2 regions of the Geodermatophilus sp. SYSU D00814 genome follow, and region 1 is predicted to be linked to the other one. Evidence: predicted binding sites of a transcription regulator. Region 1 holds the regulator's gene; the other holds the start of a gene.
The links. The regulator LexA, encoded in region 1, represses DNA repair genes until DNA is damaged. The targets are predictions, from matches to a motif close to TCGAACANNTGTTCGA.
Positions count from the first base shown of each region.

Region 2: ACI780_RS20330 (DUF6504 family protein) is a predicted target of LexA. The motif match lies at 1,841-1,856, and genes of this name have one in related genera.

Region 1 covers NZ_JBJGYP010000023.1:50,270-57,643, reverse strand. The annotation lists gene nrdR (transcriptional regulator NrdR) at 1-52, opposite strand, end outside; gene ACI780_RS17880 (hypothetical protein) at 650-1,396, opposite strand; gene ACI780_RS17875 (LysM peptidoglycan-binding domain-containing protein) at 1,530-2,171, opposite strand; gene lexA (transcriptional repressor LexA) at 2,461-3,249, shown strand; gene ACI780_RS17865 (hypothetical protein) at 3,358-4,374, opposite strand; gene ACI780_RS17860 (phosphatase PAP2 family protein) at 4,400-5,143, opposite strand; gene hflX (GTPase HflX) at 5,258-6,721, opposite strand; gene ACI780_RS17850 (hypothetical protein) at 6,877-7,080, shown strand; gene dapF (diaminopimelate epimerase) at 7,077-7,374, opposite strand, start outside.
Region 2 covers NZ_JBJGYP010000032.1:12,247-19,620, forward strand. The annotation lists gene ACI780_RS20315 (phytoene desaturase family protein) at 1-589, opposite strand, end outside; gene ACI780_RS20320 (GNAT family N-acetyltransferase) at 592-1,173, opposite strand; gene ACI780_RS20325 (YbaK/EbsC family protein) at 1,187-1,723, opposite strand; gene ACI780_RS20330 (DUF6504 family protein) at 1,950-2,276, shown strand; gene ACI780_RS20335 (SAV_6107 family HEPN domain-containing protein) at 2,276-2,767, shown strand; gene ACI780_RS20340 (DNA polymerase III subunit alpha) at 2,764-6,558, shown strand; gene ACI780_RS20345 (VOC family protein) at 6,863-7,345, shown strand.

The DNA.
Region 1 (7,374 bases):
CGCGCGAGTCGATCACCCGGCTGTCGGGGTTGTGGCAGAACGGGCACCGCACTGCGGTTCACCTCCCTCCGCGGACGGGCTCGGTACCGGGGACCCGGTGCCGGGTGGGGCGTGTCGACGGGCCGCCGGGTGCTCCGGGCACCCGGTGCGCCGACCCCTGCTGTGGACCCCTGCTGTGGACCCCTGCTGTGGACCCCTGCTGTGGACCCCTGCTGTGGACCTCTCTGGGGACATCCCGTGGACGCCCCGGGGAGAACCTGAGGACGGACCTGTGGAGGACCTCCATCGGGGCAACTACTAGATGTAGGGGGACCGTAGGCCCGGCTCCACTACATCTGCAAGTCGATACCGGGCGTGTCTCTTCCGCCGAGACCCGCTCGTGACCTCCTGGTGACCACGCGCGAGCAGGTCTCCCACCGGCCACACGACACGCCGCGACCGCCCGCGTGTCGGCGCGCACGGGACCGGACACGGGTGTACGGACCGGCTGCGGAGGTCGCCGGATCCTGTCGGAACGGCCCACGGGAGCAGGACCGGCGACCCGGTGGACGGTGCCCGGGGCAGCTGCCGGCCGGGCGCGGGCTCGGTGGAGGCGGTGCTGGGTGAGGGCTGGTGCCGGGCAGGCGCGGAGCGCCCGGACCGGCGGAGCTCAGACCGGCGGGCGGACCGCCGGACGACCACCCCGGGCGTTCGGCACGAGGTCGCCGAGCCGGATGGGCCGCGTGAGCAGGTCGGGCTCCCCCGCCGGCACGACCGTCAGACCCGGGCCGGGAACGACAGCCGACCCGGGGGCCGCCTCGCCCCCTGGGCCGGCGACGACGGCCGGCATCTCGGTCGTGACCGCGCGGTGGCGGCCCGACCCGGCGCCGGCGGGTGCGCGGTGCCGGCCGGCCCCGCCCGCACCGACGGCGGGCTGCTCGGCGGTCGCGTCGGCGCCGTGCCGCCGGAACCGGCGGGGGCGCGGAACCGGACCCCCGACGGAGACGACCGCGGCCGTGGCGGGCACCGCCGCGACACCGAGCACCGCAGCGACACCGGGCACCGGAGCGACACCGGGCACCGGAGCGACACCGGGCACCGCCGCGAGGGCTGGCATCGCAGCGGTGGCGGGCGCGTCCGCCGGGGCGGGCGCGGCCGCGGGTACGGCGTCGGCTGCCGGCGCGAGCGTCAGGCGGCGCTCGGGCAACCGGACCGCGGTCAGCTCCACCCAGGTCCCGGCGCCCTCGACGACCCCGGGAACCTCCGCCCGCAGCCGCACCCAGACCTCGCAGGCGCCGCTGTCGTCGTGCCGCCAGCCGAGCATCGCACCCGGCACCCAGGCGCCGTCCACGAGCACCTCGACGTCCTGCGGCGACCCGAAGGACACCGCCGCCCTGCTGTTCACGGCTGCTGACACGCCCCTCACCGTATGCGTTGATCCGAGATCGGTGCGTGAGCGACCGGGGACCGATGGTTGACGAACCGTCGAGGACGCTCTCGTCACTTCTCCGGGCGGCCCTCGGTGGCCGTCCCGTGTCCCCTCCGCCGGGTCAGGGGAGCCGGAGGACCTGCCCGGCGACCACCGCGGAACCCTCGAGGTCGTTGAGCGCCTCGATCGCGTGCACCACGGCGCGCACGTCCTGACCGTCGCCGGCGACCTCGTCGGCGATGGACCACACCGTGTCGCCCGGCTCGACGACGACGCTGCTCTCCCCGGCGAGCTGCAGGCCCTGCTGGGGAGCGAGGACCTCCCGGCCCAGGAGCGCGCCCCCGATGCCCGCGGCCAGGACCAGGGCGACGACCAGGCGCCGCCCGCGGCGGGTCAGCCGGAGGGGCGCCGGCGACGGGACGGCCGCGCGCCGGACCGGCTGCGCGGACACCGGCCGCCCTCCGGGCCGGGCCGGGTCGCGGCGCGTGCGGCGCGCCCCCGCGGCGGGGCCGGTGGCGCGGGCGGCCGGCTCGGCCGGGAGGTCGGGCACCGGCCGCAGGTGACCGGCCACGCGCGGGCCGGCGCCGGGGAGCGGGGCCGGAGGTGCCGGGGGCGCCTGGCGAGCGGGGCGCCCGGAGGTGTCGGGGCGCACCGGCCGACGAGTGGGAGCGGGGCCGCCCCCGGCACCGTCGGCGAGCAGCGGCCGCCAGGGCACCCGCACCGTCGCGTCGAACTCCAGCACCGCCTGGCGCACGCTGCCCATGACCACTCTCCTCGTCGACCCCATCGCATCGAACAGACGTTCGATCGAACGTGTGTGCGATGTCTACCGCACGGCACCGACAGGAGCCAACCGACACCGCCCACCGGTTTCGAACACACGTTTGAAGTCCCGGTCCCGAGGCGCTACGGTCCGATCAGCAGCCGTCCGCCCGGCACCCGGCGGTCGATCCCGGCCGCACCGGCACCCGTCGGTCACCGACCGGAGGTCCCGGAGCCGGGGACGGGGCGGGACACGAGGGCCGTGGGGACACGGCCGGCGAGGAGGAGACGTGGCGGGCACCAGCGGGACCGGCCAGGGCACGCGCGGGAGCACCACCACCCGGCGGGGTGGCGGCCGGCGGGGCACCGACACCGCCGCCGAGGGGACCGGCACCCAGACCGGCGCGGTGCGCACCTTCCCCGACCGGGGTGAGGCCGGCGACGGGCTCACGCAGCGCCAGCGCCGGGTGCTCGAGGTCATCCGCGACTCGATCGAGCGCCGCGGCTACCCGCCCTCGGTGCGCGAGATCGGCGAGGCGGTGGGCCTGTCCTCGGCGTCGTCGGTCGCCCACCAGCTCTCCGTGCTGCAGAAGAAGGGCTGGTTGCGGCGCGACCCCAACCGCCCCCGCGCGCTCGACGTGCGGCTGCCCGGCGACACCGCGGCGGAGGCCGCACCGCCGGCCGCCGCGGCCGGCGACACCACCGCCCCCACGTACGTGCCGCTGGTCGGCCGGATCGCCGCCGGTGGCCCGGTCCTCGCCGAGCAGGCGGTCGAGGACGTCTTCCCGCTCCCCCGCGAGCTGGTCGGCGACGGCACCCTGTTCATGCTCCGGGTGGCCGGTGACTCGATGGTCGACGCGGCCATCTGCGACGGCGACTGGGTGGTCGTGCGCCAGCAGCCCACCGCTGAGAACGGCGAGATCGTGGCCGCGATGCTCGACGGCGAGGCCACCGTCAAGACCTACAAGCGCCGCGACGGGCACGTGTGGCTGCTGCCGCACAACCCGGCCTACGAGCCCATCCCGGGCGACGAGGCGACCATCCTCGGCCGGGTGGTCACCGTCCTGCGCCGCGTCTGACCCGCACCGCCCGGGACGCGCTCCCGGCCCCGCGGTCCCGCCCGGGTCGGCGGCGGCCGGGCGCCGCGACCTCGACCGGCTGGCGGTCCCGCGGCACGGCGGGCGGCCTCAGCCCGCCGGCGGTCCCGCCGCGCGGCCCCGGCGCACCCGGCCGGCGACCCACACCAGCACCGTGGCCACCCCTGCGGCGACCAGCCCCGCGGCGACCGGGGACACGCCGGTGCCGCCGTCGTCGAGGACGGCCGCCAGCGACGGGTCGGCCGCCGAGGACGGCGCCGGGGCCGCCGTCCCGGCGGGGATCGGCACGAGCGTGACGTCGCCCGGCAGCCCCTCGCCCGCCACGAGGAGCGCCGCGCCGTCGGCGGTGAACGACACCGCCTCCCCCTGCGGCGCCTCGGGCAGCGCGATGCGCACCGGTTCGCCCCCCAGGGCGGCCGGCACGTCCGAGCCGGTCAGCGGCCAGACGTAGGCGTCGGTGTAGGTGCGCAGTGCGATCCGGCTGCCGTCGCGGGCCACCGCGCCGCCGGTCACCAGGAGCTGACCGGCCCGCCCCACCGGGCCGCCCGGTGTCCCGGTCAGCGTGAACGCCACGCTGCCGACGTCGGCCAGCGCCACCGTGCCGCCGTCGACGAGCGGCGCCGTGGGGCGGTAGACGCGGCTGGCACCGAGCACCTCCTTGGTCACCAGGTACGGCGTGCCGTCGGGGGCCACCAGGAGCGCCTCGGCGTCGTGCGGGCCGTCGGGGTAGGTGAGCCGGAAGAGCGCCGTACCGCCGTCGGGCCGCAGGGCGATGAGGGCGACGGTCCCCCGGGTGGCGTTGTTGTCGCCGGTGTCGGCCAGCCACACGGTGCCGTCGGGACCGACGCCGAGGTCCTCGGGGTCGTAGGGGTCCAGCGGCGCGACGGTCTCGTCCACGACGCGGCAGGTCCCGTCGAGCACGGAGACGGCCACCTGCTCGCCGCCGTCGGCGATGGCCAGCAGGCGGTCCCCGACGTCGACGAGGCCGGAGAGCTCCGCGAGCCGGGGGTCGGTCACCTGGCAGCGCAGCGACGGCGCGCCCGGTTCCTCGGCGGCAGCGGGGAATGCGGGGCCGAGCGCGAGGGCCAGACCGGCGAGTGCGGCCACGGCCCACCCGGGGTGTGCCCCGGCGCTACGCGGGGGGACGGCCGGCTCGGGCACTGCCCCAGCGTGACAGAACGACTGCGTCGAGTGCGTGAACCACGCCCAGCAGCAGCACCCCCACCGAGGCGCCGACCACCGCGTCGGTGACCCAGTGGAAGTCCAGGGACACCATGGCGATCCCGGTCAGCACCGGGCCCACGACGCTGAGCCACCACAGCGTCCGCTGCACGCCCGGGGCCAGTCGGTACTCGACCGCCAGCCAGTAGGCCACGCCCCACATGAGCACGGCGTTGGCCACGTGCCCGGAGGGGTAGCTGGCCCCGTCGCGGTGGAAGAAGGACCCGGGGTAGGCCGGCGCGGTGCGGCCGGTGCCGTACTTGAACGCGTAGACCACGACGGTCAGCAGCGCGAGCGCGGTGAGCACCCGCAGCAGCGGCAGCAGGGTCCGCCGGCGGATGCACAGCCAGCCGACCAGCCCGGCCAGGACGATGAGGATGGTGCCGCGCCCGCCGATCTGGGTGACCGCCCAGACCGGCCAGTAGCCCGGGGAGTCCCGCAGGTCCCACGCGCTGACGACCTCGGAGACCTCCAGGTCGAGCCGTTCGAGCACGCCGCGGTTGAGCAGGTCGACGGTGACCGCCGTGGTGACGACGAACGCCACGAGCAGCAGCCACCAGGACGGGCGCCCGGCGGTCACGACGGTGCGGACGGGAGCCGACGGGTCGCCGTCGGCCGGTGCTCCCCTCCCGCGTCGTACCACGCCGCTGGTCACGCGGTCACGGTACCGGGCCGTGACCCGCCCGTGACCTCGCCGCAGGGAGACGGCGAGCCGCCCGGGTGACCGGCGGGGAGCCGGTCCCCCGGGCGGGGGACGGAGGAGCGCCGGTCAGCCGACCGGTGCGGCGAACCGCTCGAGCGCGGCGGCCAGGCCGCCGTCGACGCGCGCGGTGAGCCGGGTGCCCTCCGCCTCGTGCTGCTCGCTGAGGACCTCGCCGTCGCGGTGGACGCGGGCCACCAGGTCGCCGCGGTCGTAGGGCACCAGCACCTCGACCTCGACGTCGGGGTGCGGCAGGCGGGCGGCGACGACCTCGCGCAGCTGCTCGATGCCCTCGCCCGTCCGCGCCGAGACCCACACCGCACCGGGCAGCGCCCGGCGCAGGGTCAGCACGTCCTCCTCGGTCATCGCGTCGACCTTGTTGACGACGATCAGCTCGGGCACCGCCGCGGCGTCGATCTCGCGCAGCACCACGTGCACCGCGTCGATCTGGCCGAGCGGGTCGGGGTCGGAGCCGTCGACGACGTGCAGCAGCAGGTCGGCGCCGGCCACCTCCTCCAGGGTCGAGCGGAACGCGTCGACCAGCTGGTGCGGCAGGTGCCGCACGAACCCGACGGTGTCGGTGAGCGTGTACTCGCGGCCGTCGGGCGACTGGGCGCGGCGCACCGTGGGGTCCAGGGTGGCGAACAGCGCGTTCTCCACCAGCACGCCCGCGCCGGTCAGCCGGTTGAGCAGGCTGGACTTGCCGGCGTTGGTGTAGCCGGCGATCGCCACGCTCGGGACGGCGTTGCGGTCGCGCGCCGAGCGCTGGGTGGCCCGCGCCGTCGCCATGCCGGCGATCTCGCGGCGCAGCCGGCTCACCCGCGACCGGATGCGGCGGCGGTCGGTCTCGATCTTCGTCTCACCGGGACCGCGGGTGCCGATGCCGCCGCCGCCGGCGACGCGGCCACCGGCCTGCCGGGACAACGACTCACCCCACCCGCGCAGCCGCGGCAGCATGTACTGCATCTGCGCGAGCTCGACCTGGGCCTTGCCCTCCCGGCTGGTCGCGTGCTGGGCGAAGATGTCGAGGATCAGTGCGGTCCGGTCGACCACCTTGACCTTGAGGATCTTCTCCAGCGCGTTGAGCTGGCCGGGGGTCAGCTCGCCGTCGCAGATCACGGTGTCGGCGCCGGTGGAGGCGACGATGTCGCGGATCTCGGACGCCTTGCCCGAGCCCACGTAGGTGCCGGCGTCGGGCTTGTCCCGCCGCTGGCTCACCGCCTCGAGCACCTCCGAGCCCGCCGTCTCGGCGAGCGCGGCCAGCTCGGCCAGCGACCGGTCGGCGTCGGCCTGGGTGCCCTCGGTCCACACCCCGACCAGCACGACGCGCTCGAGGCGCAGCTGGCGGTACTCGACCTCGCTGATGTCGGCGAGCTCGGTGGAGAGCCCCGCCACGCGGCGCAGGGCGCCACGGGCCTCGAGGTCGTAGGAGCCGGTCGTGTCGTCGTCCTCGTCCCACCGGCCGGCCGGGGCGGGACGGGTCTCGACGGTCGTCTCGTCGTCGAGAGAGGTGCTCTGGGGGGCGGTCGTCATCGCGTCCAGCGTGACACGCGCGCCGTCAGCGGTCACCTGGGTTGTCGTCTCTGCAGTCGTCATACACGGGGTGCAACACCGGAACGGGTCAGGTGCATCCCGCCGGGAGGCGGGTAGGTCGGGACGGACCGCACGGACGACGAGAGGGGCACCCCGTGAGCACCAGCAGCAGCGAGGGCATCGACGACCCGGGCCGCGACCCCGTGGGCCTCGAGGTCCCGCGCAACCCCTTCGGCGGGGCCGACCAGGACACCGGGGCCGGCCGGCCGCGGGGCACCGGCAACGTCGGCCCCGGCGACAAGCCCGAGGCGCCGACCGACGAGCCGGAGACCCGCGCCGACACCCCGGACAACCCCTAGGAGTCCAGCCACTCCCGGGTGAGCCCGCCGGTCGCGACGACGACGGCCGGCCCGCGCAGCACGGTCGTCTCCGGGGTGACGTCGACGGTCAGCCGGCCGCCGGGGACGTCGACGACGACCGTGCCGCGCTGCGGGCCGTCGGACCCGGCGGCCAGCGCGGCGTAGGCGGTGGCGCAGGCGCCGGTCCCGCAGGAGCGGGTCTCCCCCACGCCGCGCTCGTGCACCCGCAGCCGCACGTGCGCGTCGGCGCCCTCGGCGGGGCGGGCGAGCACCTGCACGAACTCGACGTTGACG
Region 2 (7,374 bases), on a different contig from region 1:
AGCGGTCGAGCAGCGCGTCGCCGGAGCCGAGGAAGTCGACGGCGAGGTCGCCGCCGGGGGTGCGGGGACCGTCGCCGGTGGGGGCGCCCAGCGGCCAGAACGCGCGGGCCAGGCCCAGCGGGGTGGGCCGGCGGCCGAAGGAGTCGACGACGGCGCGGCTGCGCGGCCCCCAGACGCCGACGAACCGGCGGTAGGCCCGGGCGTCGTCCTCCCCGCAGGCGGCGGCGATCGAGGCGCAGGTGGCGTCGAGGTCGACGGAGAACACCAGCGGGCGGCCGTCGGGGCCGGGGTCGCCGGGCGCCGGGGCCGGCGCGAAGCCCCACGGGTCGCAGTCGAGGTAGCGCAGCCCGTGCGCGGTCAGGTCGAGCTCCTCGACGACGCCGCTGTGCCGGACGATGACGTGCGCGCTCGAGCCACGGTCGACCCGGACCCCCGGCCAGCGCTCGACGGTGGACACCGCCCCGCCGAGCACCTCGTCGCGCTCGACCACCTCGACGCGCAGCCCGGCGCGCGCGAGGTAGCAGGCCGCGACCAGGCCGTTGTGACCGGCGCCGACGACGACGGCGTCGGCGGTGGGGGGACCGGGCACGCTCAGGCGCCGCTGCCCGGCACCGGCTTCAGCGGCAGCCGGGCGCCGAGGATGGCGAAGGGCCGGGTGTCGCCGGGGAAGTGGTGGCCGCGGGCGAGGTCGACGAAGCCGTCGGCGTGGTACAGCCGGAAGGCCTTGGTGTCGGCGTCGGGCGTGGACAGCAGCGCGGCGGGTGCGTCGACGCCCTCGACCAGCGCGTGCAGCAGCCGCCGGCCCAGGCCCCGGCTCTGCGCCTCGGGGTGCACGTGCAGCTCGCACACCTCGAAGGCGCCCGGCAGCCACCGCTTGGCGGTGCGCCGGTCCAGCGCCGCGCGCACCTGGTCGTGCCACCACTGGCCCGGGGCGACGAGGTAGCCGTAGCCGAACCCGGTCAGCTGCTCGCCGTCGGGACCGGGCGCGAAGGCGCCGACGGCGCGGAAGCCGGGGCGCTCGGTGTGCTGGATCGCGTAGCCGTAGCGGCCGGCCACCACCGAGGCGTCGTAGCCCATGGCCGCGCCGTAGATGGCCAGCGCCTCGTGCATGTGGTCGCGCAGCCAGCCGGCGGGCAGCTCGGTCACCCGGGCCGCGGGCGTCGTGCCGGTCACTGTCTCTCCTCGCTCACGGACCCACCGGGGCGGCGGGGGACTGCGCGGTCACCGAGGCGACGTCGGCCGGGCCGTCGCCGACCTCGGCGGGGGTGCCCCCGGTCAGCCGGAGCAGCTCGTCGTAGGTGGTGGGGAAGACGGCCGAGGGGTGGCCGGCGGCGGCCCAGACCTGCTCGTAGCGGGCCAGCTCGACGTCGACCAGGGTGCCGATCGGCGCGGGGTGGCCGACCGGGGCGACCCCGCCGATGGGCTGGCCGGTGTGCTCGCGGACGAAGTCGGCCGGGGCGCGGCGCACCTCCGGGACGCCGAGCAGGACGGCGACCCGCCCGGTGTCGACCCGGTGCGCGCCGCTGGTGAGCACCAGCAGCGGCTGCCCGCCGACGTCGAAGACCAGGCTGTTGGCGATGGCGCCGACCGGGACGCCGAGCCCGGTGGCCGCCTCCGCGGCGGTGCGCGCGCCCGACGGGATATCGCGGACCTCCCCGCGCACGCCGGCCGCGGCGAGCAGCTCGGCGAGGGCGGCCACCCGGGGGTGGTCGGGTCGGCTCATGCGCCGATCCTGCCACCGCTGTCGGTGCCCCGCCGTACCGTCCGCCGCAGGGGACGGGGAGGGCCCGCCGGGCGCCCGGCTTGACGGGACCGGCGCGGTCGGGTCTACTCGACTCGTTCGAACACACGTTCGAACACCGCCGGCCTCCCACCGCACCCGGGTCCTTCCCCACCCGGTGCGGTGGGTCGGGCCGGTCGGTCAGCGGGCACGGGGTGGGGAGACGGGCATGAGCCGGGTGCTGGGTGACGTCGGCGAGCGGGTCGGCGAGGAGGTGCAGGTCGAGCGCGGGCCGCTCGGGCCGGCGCAGTTCTGGCGCGGGCAGTGGCGCTACGTCGTCGGCGAGCTGCTCGACTCGTGGGTCGAGACCGCGCCGTGGTGGCAGCGGCCCGCCGACGTCCCCGGCGGCGCCTCGGCCGACCTGGTCGCCCCCCGCGAGGTCTACCGGGTCGAGGCGGTGCGGGCCGGGCGCTCGCGGATGAGCTTCGCCGGGGTCTACGACCTGTGCTGGGACGCGGCGGACAACCGCTGGTCGCTCGTGCGGGTGCACGACTGATGGGTGCCGCCTCCGCCATGACCCACCACCCGGCCGACCAGCTGCCGCTGCCCCCGCCGCTGCCGGCGGCGGCGACCCAGCTGCTCGACCAGGCCACCCGCGCGCTGGCCGAGGCCCGCCGCGCCCCCGACCCCTGCCGGCGCTACGCCACCGCCCACCTGGGCGCGCTGCGCGCGGCGGCGGCGGTGCTGGCCGCCCGCACCCGGCCGGAGAGCGGCCGCCGCCGGCCGCGCAGCGCCTGGGTGCTGCTCGAGCAGGTCGCCCCGGAGCTGGGGGAGTGGGCCACCTTCTTCGCCGCCGGCGCCGCCAAGCGCGCCGCGGCCGAGGCGGGGCTGTCCCGCGCGGTCACCGAGCGCGAGGCCGACGACCTGGTCCGCGACGTCGGGGCCTTCCTCGCCGTGGTCGACAGCGTGCTCGCCAGCACCCCCGCGCCCGCGCCCCGGCCGCGCGTGGTGGGCGGCACCGCGCACCGTCCCGCCCGCGGGCGGTGAGCGGCGACCCCTTCGTCCACCTGCACGTCGCCTCCGGCTACTCCCTGCGGTACGGGGCCAACCACCCGGCCGACCTGGTGGCCCGCGCCGCCGAGCACGGCATGGGTGCCCTCGCCCTGACCGACCGCGACGGTCTCTACGGCGCGGTCAAGTTCGCGCTGGCCTGCCGGTCGGCGGGGGTCCGTCCGCTGTTCGGGGTCGACCTCGCCGTCGCCCCCGCGGTGGACACCGCCGTGCCCCCCGCGCGGGCGCACGTGCTGGGGGAGGACGACGAGCTCTCGCCGCGGCGCACCGCGGGTGGACACCCCCGGACCGCTCCCGCGCGGCGCAGCCCGGTGCGCGGCGGCGCCGCCGTCGACCCGCGGCTGCCGCGGGTCACCTTCCTCGCCCGCGACGGCGCCGGCTGGCGCGCGCTGTGCCGGCTGACCAGCGCCACCCACCTGCGCGGCACCCGCGGCGAGCCGGTGTCCTCGCTGGCGCTGGCCGCCGAGCACGCCCCGGGGCTGGTCGCGGTGCTGGGGCCGGACTCGCCGGTGGGCCGGGCGCTGGCGGCCGGGCGGGCCGACGTCGCCGCGGCGCGGCTGTCGGCCTGGCGGTCGGTGTTCGGCCCGGGCTCGCTGGTGGTCGAGCTGGTGCACCACCGCGGCCGGGGCGACCGCTCCCGCGCCCAGCGGCTGCTGCGCTTCGCCGACGAGGAGGGCGTGCCGGTGGTGCTCACCAACGCCGTCCGTTACGTCGAGGCCCTCGACGCGCCCACCGCCGACGTCCTCGACGCCTCCCGGCGGCTGGTCGCCCTCGACACCCGGCACGTCGACCGGCGCACCGCCGAGGGGTACCTGAAGTCGGGCAAGGAGATGGCCGAGGTCGCCGCGGAGATCGCCGGCCCCGACCGCGACGCGGCGCTGCGGCTGCTCGAGCGCACAGCCCGGCTGGCCGAGCAGTGCGCCGTCGACGTCCGCGACGACCTCGGCATCGGCACCGTGCGCTACCCGGAGCTCGACGTCGTCACCGCGCCCGGCGAGCAGGGGATGGACCCCTCCGAGGTGCTGCGGGCCCGCTGCGAGGCGGGGCTGGGCCGGCGCGGGATGGCGCGCACGGCGGCGGTGACCCGGCGGCTCGAGGAGGAGCTCGCCGTCATCGACTCCCTCGGCTACCCCTCCTACTTCCTCACCGTCGCCGACGTCGTCGACCTCATCAAGGGGTTGCGGGTCCGCGCCGCGGCGCGCGGGTCGGGGGCGGGCAGCCTGGTCACCTACCTGCTGGGCATCTCCGACGTCGACCCGATCCGCTACGGCCTGCTGATGGAGCGGTTCCTCTCCCCGCTGCGCCACCAGCTGCCCGACATCGACATCGACGTGGAGTCCGCCCGGCGGATGGAGGTCTACGACGCGGTGATCGCCCGCTTCGGCGCCCACCGGGTCAGCTGCATCTCGATGATGGACACCTACCGGGTGCGCCACGCCATCCGCGACGTCGGTGCCGCGCTCGGGCTGCCCCCGGCCGAGATCGACGCCGTCGCCAAGGCCTTCCCGCACATCCGGGCCAACCAGGTGCACGCCGCGCTGCGCGACCTGCCGGAGCTGCAGGCCAGCCGGCTGGGCTCCCGGCGCGGCGGCGGCACCGGCGACCTCGACCTGCTCTTCGACCTCGTCGCCCGGCTCGACGGCCTGCCCCGGCACATCGCGCTGCACCCGTGCGGGGTGCTGCTGTCCGACGCCACGCTGCTCGACCGCACCCCGGTGGAGAACAGCTACCTCGGCTACCCGATGAGCCAGTTCGACAAGGACGACGTCGAGGAGCTCGGGCTGCTCAAGCTCGACCTGCTCGGCATCCGGATGCAGTCGGCGATCGCGCACGCCCTCGACGAGGTGGCCCGGGTCGACGGCGAGCGGGTCGACATCGACGCGGTCCCGCGCGACGACCCGACCACCTTCGAGCTGATCCGCAGCACCCGCACGCTCGGCATGTTCCAGATCGAGTCGCCGGGGCAGCGCGAGCTGGTCGGCAAGTTCGGGCCGGAGTCGTTCGAGGACATCGTCATCGACATCTCGCTGTTCCGGCCCGGCCCGGTGAAGAGCGACATGGTCACCCCGTTCCTGCTGGCCCGGAACGGCTGGCGGGACCCGGTCTACCCGCACGAGGACCTCGCGCCGTACCTGCGGGAGACCGCCGGCGTCGTCGTCTTCCACGAGCAGGTGCTGCAGATCGTGGCGCAGATGACCGGCTGCGACCTCGCCCAGGCCGACGAGGCGCGCCGCGCGCTGGGCGACCGCGAGCTGCACCCGGAGGTGCGGGCGTGGTTCATGCCCGAGGCGCTGCAGCGCTACCCGGTCGAGGTGGTCGAGCGGGTGTGGGAGGTGCTGGTCGCCTTCGGCTCGTTCGGCTTCTGCAAGGCCCACGCCGCGGCGTTCGCGCTGCCCACCTACCAGTCGGCGTGGCTGAAGACCCACCACCCCGCGGCCTTCCTCGCCGGGGTGCTCACCCACGACCCCGGCATGTACCCCAAGCGGCTGATCCTCGACGACGCCCGCAACTTCGGCATCCGGGTGCTGGGCCTCGACGTCAACGCCTCGACCGGCAGCTACCGGGTGGAGCGGCTGGCGCCGGCGGACCGGCGGGCGGACTGGCGGCGGCCGGAGTGGATGCCGGCGGCGATGGCCGACCCGTCGGCCTACGGGATCCGGCTGTCGCTCACCGACGTCAAGGGCATCGGCGAGGACGAGGTCGAGCGGGTCGTCGCCGGGCAGCCCTACCGGTCGCTCACCGACTTCTGGTCGCGGGCGTCGGTGTCGCGGCCGGTGGTCGAGCGGCTGGTGCTGGCCGGCGGGTTCGACTCCCTCTACGGCTTCGGGGTCCGCGACCGCGAGGCCGGCCGGCCCACCCGCTCCCGCCGGTCGGTGACCCGCCGCGACCTGTTGCTGCAGATCGGCGAGCTGGACCGGTGGAGCCGCAGCACCGCCCGCACCGGGTCGGTGGGGCAGCTGAGCCTCGACCTGCTCGGCCTGGAGGTCGCGGGGGAGGAGCCCGGCGCCGGGGAGGACGGCGCCGGGGAGGACGGCGCCGCGCCCGGTCCCGGGTGGGCGGCCGGCTCGGGACTGCCCGAGTTCACCGACGCCGAGCTGGTGCGCGCCGAGCTGGAGGTGCTGGGGCTCGACGCCAGCCGGCACGTCGTCGACTTCTACCGGCCGTTCCTCTCCGCGGTCGGCGCGGTGCCGGCCGGGGAGCTGCTCGGCTGCCGCAGCGGCGCCGAGGTGCTGGTGGCCGGGGTCAAGGTGGCCACCCAGACGCCGCCGATCCGGTCGGGGCGCCGGGTGGTGTTCGTGACCCTCGACGACGGCACCGGCTGCACCGACTCGACCTTCTTCGAGGACGTGCAGGGTCCCTACGCGGCGACGGTGTTCCACTCGTGGCTGCTGGTCATCCGCGGGGTGCTGCGCCGCACGGGCCCGCGCGGGGTGTCGATCCGGGCCACCGGGGCGTGGGAGCTGCCGGCGCTGTACGAGGCGTGGGAGACCGGCGGGCCGGCCGCGGTGGCCGAGCACATGGCCGCGCCAGGGGAGTTCACCGAGCAGGCCATCGCCGGCGCGGCCGCCTCGCACGGCGCCCGGCCGGTGGTGGTCAGGCCGGTGCTGGTGCACCCGACCGGCTTCCGGATGTCGCCCTACGCCGACATCAAGCCGGCCGGGGACGACGCCGGCACCGCCGCCCGCCGCGCCGCCGCACAGCGCGGCCCCGCCGCGTCGGCCCCGCGCAAGCTGTGGCACTCCAGCCCCGGCAGCTCCGGCCACTGAGGAGAGCCCGCACGCCCCGCACGCTCGGCGCGGGGCCCTGCGGCGGGGCGGCCGCTGCCGCCCTCGCCCCAGGTGATGTGCGCCCGTGGCGCACGTGGCCCGCAGAACACGCCCCTCGCGCACATCGCACATCGCACATCGCACATCGCACCGCCGCACCGCCGCACCGCCGCACCGCCGCACCGCCGCACCGCCCCGCGCCGGGTGCAGACGGGGCGCCAGCTCCCCCGATGAGTTCGCGGCGCGGGGGCGGTCGGAACCGGCGAGCGCCGGTGCCCCGCCGGCCGATCCGGAGGAGGACGCCGTGCCGAAGCAGATCCCGTGCCTGTGGTTCGACACCGAGGCGGAGGAGGCCGCGCGGTTCTACACGTCGATCTGGCCGGACGCCGAGATCCTCGGCACGGTCCGCTACGGCGCCGAGGACCCCGAGCGGGAGGGGCAGGTCCTCACCGTCAGCTGGCGGCTCGGTGACACCGAGTACGTCGGCCTCAACGGCGGCCCGCAGGACTGGCACTTCAGCGAGGCCATCTCCTTCCAGGTCCTGTGCGCCGACCAGGCCGAGGTCGACCACTACTGGGACCGGCTCAGCGACGGCGGCCAGGAGGCACCGTGCGGGTGGCTCAAGGACCGCTTCGGCGTCTCCTGGCAGGTCGTGCCCACCCGCCTGCTGGAGCTGCAGGCCGACCCCGACCCCGCCCGCCGGCAGCGCGCCGTGCAGGCGATGTTCACGATGCGCAGGCTCGTCATCGCCGACCTGGAGCGGGCCGCCGACCCGGTCTCCGCCTGACCGCGGCCGGGCGGCGCGGGACCGGGCCG